3 regions of the Isoptericola haloaureus genome follow, and region 3 is predicted to be linked to each of the others. Evidence: predicted binding sites of a transcription regulator. Region 3 holds the regulator's gene; each other region holds the start of a gene.

Region 1 (3,247 bases), on a different contig from region 3:
GGCGTCGTGCTCAGCGGGGACGTGCTCTTCGCCGGCGGGGTGGGGCGCACCGACCTGCCGGGCGCCGACGTCGAGGCGATGCTGACCACGTTGCGCCAGGTCGTGCGACCGCTCGACCCGGCCCTCGGCGTCGTGCCGGGCCACGGCCCGACGACCACGGTCGGGCGCGAGCTCGCCACCAACCCGTTCCTGCCGGCCTGACCGCGGCCCGGACGGGTCCACGCCCGGGTCCGGGGTCGTGGGAAGATCGTCCCCATGGCTCGCGTCACCCCTCTCTCCGGTTTCCCCGAATGGCTCCCCGACGGTCGCGTGGTGGAGCAGCACGTCCTGGACGTGCTGCGTCGCACCTTCGAGCTGCACGGGTTCGCCGGCATCGAGACGCGCGCGGTCGAGCCGCTGGACCAGCTGCTGCGCAAGGGCGAGACGTCCAAGGAGGTCTACGTCCTGCGGCGGCTGCAGGAGGAGGGTGACGACGTCGCGGTGGGCGACGGCGGCGCGCGCTCCGAGAAGCAGCTCGGGCTGCACTTCGACCTCACGGTGCCGTTCGCGCGGTACGTGCTGGAGAACGCCGGCCGTCTCGCGTTCCCGTTCAAGCGGTACCAGATCCAGAAGGTCTGGCGCGGCGAGCGGCCCCAGGAGGGCCGGTTCCGGGAGTTCGTCCAGGCCGACATCGACGTCGTCGGGGCGGGCGACCTGCCGTACCACTACGAGGTCGAGCTGCCGCTGGTCATGGCCGAGGCCCTGGGCGCGCTGCGCGAGGTCGGGCTGCCGCCGGTCCGCGTGCTGGTCAACAACCGCAAGGTGGCCGAGGGCTTCTACCGCGGGCTGGGACTGGGCGACGTCGAGGGCGTGCTGCGCCAGATCGACAAGCTCGACAAGATCGGCGTGGAGAAGGTCGCCGAGCTGCTCGTCGCCGAGCAGGGCGCCACGCCCGAGCAGGCCGCGGCCTGCCTCGACCTGGCCGCGATCCACGGCAGCGACACCACCGTGGTCGACGACGTGCGCAAGCTCGCCGCGCGCTACGACGCCGGCACGGACCTGCTCGAGACCGGCCTGGCGGAGCTCGGCGCGCTGATCGAGGCGGCGGGTGCCCGCGCACCCGGCGTCGTGGTCGCCGACCTCAAGATCGCCCGCGGGCTCGACTACTACACCGGCTCCGTCTACGAGACGGTGCTGGTCGGGCACGAGCAGCTCGGCTCGATCTGCTCCGGTGGCCGGTACGACACCCTCGCCTCGGACGGCAAGAACACCTATCCCGGCGTCGGGCTGTCCGTCGGCGTCTCGCGCCTGGTCTCGCGGGTGCTCTCCGCCGGCCTGATGACCGCGACCCGGGGCGTGCCGACCGCGGTGCTCGTGGCCGTCACCGACGAGGACTCGCGGGCCGCCTCGGACGCCGTCGCCGCCGCGCTGCGGTCCCGGGGCGTGCCGACGGACGTGGCACCCACCGCGGCGAAGTTCGGCAAGCAGATCAAGGTCGCCGACCGCCGCGGCATCCCGTTCGTGTGGTTCCCGGGCGAGGAGCACCAGGTCAAGGACATCCGCTCCGGCGAGCAGGTGGCCGTGGACCCCGCGACCTGGACGCCGCCGGCCGAGGACCTGCACCCCCGCGTCGTGGCGGGGGAGTAGCGCTCAGGCGGCGATCAGCCCGACGACGTTGCGCGCGGGGTCGCGGAACCACGCGACCGTGGGGCCCTGCTCCGGGTCCGGGCTGCGCACCACGCCCGCCGCGTCGTGGTCGAACGGCGGGTAGCGCACGAGCTCGACGCCCTCGTGGCCGAGCTCGGCCACGGCGGCGTCGATGTCGGGCACCACGAGGTTGAGCACGGTGTGGCTCGCAGGCTCGTGGGCCGTGCCCTTGGCGTAGACGACCACCGGGGAGCCGCCGGTCACGTCGAGCTCGAGGCCCATCGCCGTGCGCGACACGGCCAGGCCGAGGACGTCGCGGTAGAACGACTCGGCGACGTCGAGATCGTCGACGGAGAAGCTGCTGAACGCCTGCTGGACGGTGACCATGGTTCCTCCTCGGGTCGAGGGCTGCCGACCGTCGGCAGCCGTCAGGGCCGACCGGCCGTGGGCGCGCGACTCATCGGTGCGGCACCTTGACCTCGGAGTAGAACACGTGTTCGACTTGCCGGGTGCGATGGGACTCACAGGCCACGACGGCCGACGACGGCGCGCTGCCCGGGCTGGAGCGCCCGGGCCTGGCCCGCCTCGGCCTGGTCCGCAGCGTGCGCACGCCGGAGTTCGCCGGGGTCACGTTCCACGAGGTCCTGGCCAAGAGCGCGTTGTCCAAGGTGCCGGCCGCGTCGCGCATGCCGTTCCGGTGGACGATCAACCCCTACCGTGGCTGCTCGCACGCCTGCCTGTACTGCTTTGCGAGGCCGACGCACGAGTACCTCGACCTGGACGCCGGGGCCGACTTCGACTCCCAGGTCGTGGTCAAGACGAACGTCGACCAGGTGCTGCGCGCCGAGCTCGCCAGGCCCTCTTGGCGGCGCGAGCCCGTCGCGCTGGGCACCAACACCGACCCCTACCAGCGCGCCGAGGGTCGCTACCGGCTCATGCCGGGGATCATCACGGCGCTCGCGGACGCCCGCACGCCGTTCTCGATCCTCACCAAGGGCACGCTGCTGCGCCGCGACCTGCCGCTGATCGCCGACGCCGCCGACCGGGTCGAGGTCGGCCTCGGCGTGTCGCTGTCGTTCGCCGACGTCGAGCTCCAGCAGTCGGTCGAGCCGGGCACGCCGACACCCAAGGCGCGCCTGGACCTGGTGCGCGCGATCCGGGCCGCGGGACTGCCGTGCGGGGTGATGGTCGCCCCGGTGCTGCCGTGGTTGACGGACTCCACGGACCACCTGACGCGGCTGCTGGACGCGATCGCCCACGCCGGGGCGACCGGGGTGACCGTCGTCCCGCTGCGGCTCAAGCCCGGGACCCGCGACTGGTACCTGCGCTGGCTCGCCCGGGAGCACCCCGAGCGGGTGGCGGGCTACCACCGGGTCTTCGCCCGCGGCGCCGACGCGCACGACGGGTACCGGGACTGGCTGTGGCAGCGGGTGCGTCCCCTGCTGGAGGAACGGGGCTTCGCCGGCTCCGGGCACCGGGCCGCCTCGGGGGCGACCGGCCGGTACGACGACGACCTGCGCCCGCACGGCGACGCCGACTACCCCGCCGGGTCGATGGTCGTCGCCGCGCCGGCGGGGGAGCCCGGGAGCGCCGCGACGCTCTTCTGACCGTCGCGGCGTGC
Region 2 (3,247 bases), on a different contig from region 3:
GCTGGCCGTACGCGGTGCGCTGGCAGTGGGGCGTCGGCTTCCGGGACGGCGTGGGCCTGCAGCTCGGCGGCACGTGGACGCTGCAGGGACCCACGACCGAGAACGGCGTGTTCGTGGACGGCCGGCTGCACAAGCTCCACGGCGAGCTCGACTGGACCTTCGACGAGACCGACCACATGGCGCCGTGGCAGGTGATCGGGGACCGGGTCGACCTGACGTTCACCCCGTGGCACGACCGGGTCGCGCGGACGAACCTCGGCGTCCTCGCCTCGGCGACCGACCAGTGCTTCGGCCGCTGGTCGGGGTCCGTGGTCACCGACGGCGGCGGACGCCTCCTCGTCGACGGTCTCGAGGGGTGGGTCGAGGACGTCCGTCAGCGCTGGTGAGGTGTGGCCGCCCGTCGGCCCGTCAGAACGGAGGCGGGCCCAGGTCGGCGGTCTCGTGCGCTTCCGATGGCACCACCAGTGCTCGGGACGTCCCCCGTGGCAGGGGCGTCGGCGGTGCGACCGGTGGAGTCGGCGGTGCGCGGTGCCGCGTGGTCTCCGGCGGGGGCGGATCGGTGTCGTAGACGCGACCGGTCGGTGAGGTCCATCGCAGCCGTCCCGCGCCGAGCTGGCGGACCCGCCACCGTGTCTGGTGCTTGAGCACGTGGTGGTGACGGCACAGGTGGGCGAGGTTGTCGGCATCGGTCGTTCCACCGTCGGCCCAGGCCACGGTGTGGTCGAGATCGGTGCCCGACACCGGACGGACGCAGCCGGGGAACCGGCAGGTGGCGTCCCGCTCGGCGAGCATCGCCTTGAGGTCGGCGGGCGCCTGGTATGTGGAGCGGCCGACGGACAGCACCGCGCCGGTCTCGGGGTCGGTGAGGATGCGCCGGAACGACGGGGCGTGCGCACACAGCGCACGGGCGGTCTCGGCGTCGACGGGAGTGCGGCCGTCGAGGCTGGCCGGGGCGTCGCCGACGCCCAGCAACGACAGGACCGGGACGGTGAGGTGGACCCGCGGCCGGATCGCGCGGGCGATCGGGGCGAGTGCGCCGACGGGGCGCACCGGGGGACCCAGGGGGCCGGACGGCGAGGACGGCGCCGCGGGGAGCGGCGCCCCGACGGACCGGGCCAGGTCGTCGGCACCGTGCGCGCTGCTGTCGAGCGCGCCGCGATCGAGCGTGCCGTCGTCGAGCAGCAGGTCGGCCAGGACGTCGGCGCGCAGCTGTCCCGTGCTGCGGTCGTCGCCTTCCGCGCGGAGGCGAGTCGCGGTGCTGGTCAGCCGGTCGTGGACGGCGTGGGCGAACGGCGCCGGCAGGTGCGCGGTGAGCCAGGCCATGCCGTCGCGCCCGGGGTCGAGCCAGACCTCGCGACGTGAGGTGGCGTCGGCGTGGCGCACGTCGGCGGGGACCGGGTGGGCCTCCTCCCGGGCGCGGCGAGCCCGTGACCGGAGCTGAGCCGGCGTCGACGTGGCGGCGACCGGGAGCACGCGGGCCTCGACGTGCTCCGCCTCGGCGGGGTCGAGGTCGTCGATCTCGCGCGCGAGGATCTCGGCCTTCGGCCAGGAGACCGTGCCGTCCACGACGGCGCGCACCGTGCGTGGTGCGACCGTGGTCAGCGTCGTGGAGTGGTCCAGGAGCCGCCGTGCGGCGCCGTCGCCGACGTGCAGGGACGTGGCGAGGTCGGCCGTGACGGCGCGCAGTGCGAGCTCCCGCTGCCGTCCGGCGTCGGCCCTCCGGGCGATCGCGTCCTCGGTGTCGACGAGCGAGCCGGGGGAGTAGTCCGCCTGACGTCGGAGCCGGTCGGCCAGCACCGCCCGCAGCCCCTCGAGCGTGTTGACGGCGGCCTGCACCGCCTCGACCGCGTCGAGCGTCGCGTCCAGATCTGCCGGGTGCTCGTCCGCAGAGCCGACGGCATCGAGGCTCGCCACGGCCCTCTGCGTCGCGCGTCGGAGCGCGGCGAGCATCTGGTCGGGTGATGCTCCCCACGACTGGTCCGACATCTGCGTCATGCCAGGTAGACTACCAGAAATAGAACAGATGTTCGATAGTGGATGTGTCGACGCGCTGCTCGTTCCCCGGTCAGGAGGGGTGGCGCAGGGCCGCTGCTGTCCGCTCGTGCCGGCCGCCGGCTCAGCCCTCGTCGGTGGGGTTGCAGCGCGCCGCGAGCACCGCGACCAGACCGACGTCGGGGCGCCACGGCTCGAGGTTCCACGTCGCCTTGTCGGGGGCGCCCAGGGCGTGGCAGACGAGCTGGTCGCGCATCGTCGGCGTGTCGACCTCCGGGTGGGCGGCCGCCAGCTCCGCCCACACGAGCTCGACGCCCGCGGTCCCGGCCGAGCGGGCCCAGTCCGTCGCGTCGACGGCCAGCGACCGGCCGCCCTCCCGTTCGCCCCAGGAAGCGGCGGCGACGCCCGCGGTGCCGAGGGTCGTGACCACTTCCTCGCGTGCACCGTCGCCGGGGGTCGCGCGGCCGTCCCCGGACGTCCCGTCGTCGGCGCTCGCAGCGCCTGCAGCGCCCGTGGTGCTCACGAGCTCCAGGTGCTGCGGGTCGACGTCCCGGAACGTGGCGGGGCCGTCCGGCCGTGTCAGCCCTCCGACCGGGGTCCCGCCGTCGGCGTCGAGCACGCTGACGCTCCCGTCCGCGTGCCGGACGAACCCGCCGTCGTCGAGGGAGAACGTCAGCGGGAGCGTGCCGGTCCCGGTCGACACGGTCCGGGACGTCTCCGTGCCCGCGACTCGTGGGGCGGAGCCCTCGGGCCAGTCGCCGGCGAGGTCCACGACGACGTCGCCCGCCGCGACGCGGAGATGCTGCCCGGCAGCGGACGGTGCCGGCGGCGTCGAGGTGCCGGGCATCGCAGTCGTCGGGTCCGTGGTGGGGGACGCGGTCGCCGGTGGCGCGGGCTCGCCCGTGGCGCCTGCTGCGGCGCCCTCGGGATCGGCGTCCGGGCCGCAGGCGCCCAGCGCCACGACGAGGCACACGGTCACCGCGACGCCGCGGGCCGGGGCGAAGAAGCCGCGAGGAGCGGGGGAGCGCTGCACCCGTCCAGTGTGGGGGTTCCGGCGGGCGGACGGGGCTGGCCACGGCGAGTGAGGTTCGCCTAACCTAGGTCGCGATGAGCAGCAACCCCGGGCGCCGGCCCGTCGAACCGCACGTGCTCGTGGCCGAGGTCGTGGCCACCCAGCAGATCTCGCCGCACCTCGTCCGGGTGACCCTCGGCGGGGAGCAGATGAGCCGTCTCACCTGCCTGGGCGCCGACCAGT
Region 3 (3,247 bases):
CACCTGTCCGGGGCCGCGGTCGACGTCTTCCCGACCGAGCCGAAGAAGCGCGGAGACCACTTCGAGTCGCCGCTGCGCGGCCTGGACAACGTGATCCTCACCCCGCACGTGGGCGGGTCGACCGAGGAGGCCCAGCAGAGCATCGGTCTGTTCGTGGCCAAGAAGCTGCGTGACTACCTGCTCACGGGATCGACCACGCTGTCCGTCAACCTGCCCAACCTGCAGCTCGAGCACACCGGTGTGGGCCGTATCGCCCTGCTGCACCGCAACGTGCCGGGTGTGCTGGCGGCCGTCAACCAGGTCTTCGCCGACCACGGCGCGAACATCGAGGCCCAGATGCTCGCCACGCACGGCGAGCTCGGCTACGTGGTCACCGACATCTCCGACGTGACCCACCGCGGCGCCTCGAGCAAGCTCATGGCGATGGACACCACGGTGCGCCTGCGGATCCGGGACGCGTTCGACCGGCCGGAGTTCCCTCCGGGTCCGGCCGCGCACTGAGGCGCGCTCACCCCTCCGCACGCTGCGCGGCGGACGACTCGCGTTCGAGTCGCTCCGCCCGCAGCGAGGTGATCGCCGCCTCGAAGTCCTCCAGGGAGTCGAAGTCCTGGTAGACCGAGGCGAACCGCAGGTACGCCACCTCGTCCAGCTCCCGCAGCGGTCCGAGGATCGCCAGACCGATCTCGTAGGCGTCGATCTCGGCGCTGCCGCTGGAGCGCAACGTCTCCTCGACCCGCTGTGCGAGCAGCGCGAGGTCGTCGCCGCTGACGGGCCGGCCCTGGCAGGCCTTGCGGACCCCGGAGACGACCTTCTCGCGGCTGAACGGCTCGGTGGCGCCGGAGCGCTTGACGACCGACAGGCTCGCGGTCTCGATCGTCGTGAACCGACGCTGGCACTCGGGGCACTGACGGCGTCGGCGGATCGACGCACCGTCGTCCGAGGTCCGCGAGTCGACGACGCGCGAGTCGGCGTGCCGGCAGAAAGGGCAGTGCATCCGAGGTCTCCTGCGGTCGGTGCCGGGCCCCTGCCCGGCTGCCCGACGAAAGTATGCGCAGGCCCGCCTCCGGTGCAACACAGCCCGCGCCGGCTACGACCTCGGCAGCACCAGCACCTGCCCCACCCGCAGGGACGACTCCGTCATACCGTTCAGGTCGCGAAGCTCGGCGACGACGTCGCGCACGTCCTGGCCGGGGTCGGTCAGGGGCGCCGCGAAGTCCCAGAGCGTCTCCCCGGGCGCGACCGTGTGCAGGCGGACCTCCAGGGGCTCACCGGGCGAGCCCGCCACCGCCTGCCCCCCGGCGAAGGCGAGCGGCAGGCTGACCGCCAGCGCCAGCACGGCCAGCACGACCCGTCCGCGGGCCGTCAGCCGCAGCCCGGTCAGCCCCCACCTGTCCTGCACGCTGATCGGGTGTGCCGTCATCGTGGTCATGACGCCTGTCCCTCCGGCTCGAGTTCGTTCGTACAGACGTTCGTGGAACACATGTTCGTCGAACACGTGTTTTATTAGTACCACGACACGGCGACACGAGTCGAGAGATGTCGAACAGATGTTTGATGTCGCAGGTGATCTGGCCTAGGCTGACCGCAGCGGGATGGCAGGAATGTCGGGTTCACCCCGGCGGACCCGTCCCCGCACCCAGACACGGCACGACGGGAGCGACGCATGACGACGCGACAGCACAACGACGGGACGGGCACCGGCGACGGCCTGGCGTCGGTCTCGGAGCTCGCCCCCGGACCGGACCGGCTCACGGCACGCCAGCGCGGCGTGCTCACCACGATCCGCGAGTCGGTCGAGTCACGGGGCTACCCGCCCACCATGCGCGAGATCGGCGAGGCCGTCGGCCTGGCGAGCCCCTCGTCCGTCAAGCACCAGCTGACCGTGCTCGAGCGCAAGGGCTACCTGCGCCGCGACCCGAACCGGCCGCGCGCGATGGAGGTCGTCGACCCGGACACCGGTCGGACCGCCAGCACCACAGCGCCCCCCGCGCCGCCCGTGCCCGCCGCGCCGACGCCGGACGGCGAGGGCGAGGAGACGCCGGCACCGTCCTACGTCCCCCTCGTCGGACGGATCGCCGCCGGTGGGCCGATCCTGGCCGAGCAGGTCGTCGAGGACGTCTTCCCGCTGCCGCGCCAGCTCGTGGGCGACGGGGAGCTGTTCCTGCTCAAGGTCGCCGGCGACTCCATGGTGGACGCCGCGATCTGCGACGGGGACTGGGTCGTGGTCCGACGCCAGAACGTCGCGGAGCAGGGCGAGATCGTGGCCGCCATGATCGACGGCGAGGCGACGGTCAAGACCTTCAAGCAGGCGGACGGGCACACCTGGCTCCTGCCGCAGAACCCCGCCTACTCCCCCATCGCCGGCGACGAGGCGCAGGTCCTGGGTCGCGTGGTGGCGGTGCTCCGCAGCCTCTGACGGCGTGCCGTCCGGTCGGTCGACCGGGCGCCTGGCGGTCCGGTGCGGTGGTCCGCGCCGGACCCGGGGCGGGTCAGAGCCCGAAGCGGTGCAGCACGGCACGCACGCTCTCGGCCGAGGCGCGCAGACCGGCCGCCTCCTCGTCGGAGACCGGCGTGTCGATCACGGTGGTCGCACCGCGCGAGTCGACCAGGGTGGGCATCGACAGGCAGACGCCGTCGATCCCGTGGAACCCGTCCACCCGGGTCGAGACCGGCATCACCCGGTGCTCGTTCTTCAGCACCGCCTCGACGATGCGCGTCGCCGCGAGGCCGACCGCGTAGTTGGTGGCCCCCTTGCCGGCGATGACCTTGTACGCCGACTCCACGACGTCGCGGGCGATGGCCGCCCGCGCCGCGTCGTCCAGCGGCGGCCGGCCCGGCAGGTGCTCCCACTCCAGCAGCGGGACGCCCGCGATGCGCGCCGAGCTCCACAGCGCGATCTCCGAGTCGCCGTGCTCCCCCGCGACGTAGGCGTGCACGTTGGCCGTCGCCACGCCGCAGTGCTCGGCCAGCGCGGCGCGCAGCCGCGAGGAGTCCAGGACGGTGCCCGACCCGAAGACCCGCTCCGGCGGCAGGCCGGAGATCTGCTGGGCCGCATAGGTGACGACGTCGACCGGGTTGGTGACCATCAGGTAGATCGCGTCCGGGGCCACCTCGACCAGACCGGGCAGGATCTTGCGCGTGAGGCCGATGGTGGCCTCGGCGAGGTCCAGGCGGGACTGCCCCGGCTGCTGCTTCGCCCCGGCGGTCACGACGACCACGTCGGCGCCGCGGCACACCTCGACGTCGT

The links. Region 3 encodes LexA, which represses DNA repair genes until DNA is damaged. Its sites were predicted from a motif close to TCGAACANNTGTTCGA; they were not measured.
Region 1: the regulator LexA is predicted to act here: its motif matches at 2,112-2,127, upstream of V5O49_RS08380 (Rv2578c family radical SAM protein).
Region 2: the regulator LexA is predicted to act here: its motif matches at 2,016-2,031, upstream of V5O49_RS16275 (HNH endonuclease signature motif containing protein).

The regions. Positions count from the first base shown of each region.
Region 1 is NZ_JBAGLP010000117.1:49,171-52,417, reverse strand. Features, by position in the region: gene V5O49_RS08395 (MBL fold metallo-hydrolase) at 1-201, shown strand, start outside; gene hisS (histidine--tRNA ligase) at 256-1,626, shown strand; gene V5O49_RS08385 (VOC family protein) at 1,630-2,013, opposite strand; gene V5O49_RS08380 (Rv2578c family radical SAM protein) at 2,136-3,233, shown strand.
Region 2 is NZ_JBAGLP010000120.1:200,027-203,273, reverse strand. Features, by position in the region: gene V5O49_RS16280 (DUF2804 domain-containing protein) at 1-386, shown strand, start outside; gene V5O49_RS16275 (HNH endonuclease signature motif containing protein) at 409-1,995, opposite strand; gene V5O49_RS16270 (DUF2599 domain-containing protein) at 2,117-3,025, opposite strand; gene V5O49_RS16265 (siderophore-interacting protein) at 3,100-3,247, shown strand, end outside.
Region 3 is NZ_JBAGLP010000116.1:337,023-340,269, forward strand. Features, by position in the region: gene serA (phosphoglycerate dehydrogenase) at 1-501, shown strand, start outside; gene nrdR (transcriptional regulator NrdR) at 509-994, opposite strand; gene V5O49_RS07020 (LysM peptidoglycan-binding domain-containing protein) at 1,088-1,429, opposite strand; gene lexA (transcriptional repressor LexA) at 1,664-2,416, shown strand; gene V5O49_RS07030 (L-lactate dehydrogenase) at 2,490-3,247, opposite strand, start outside.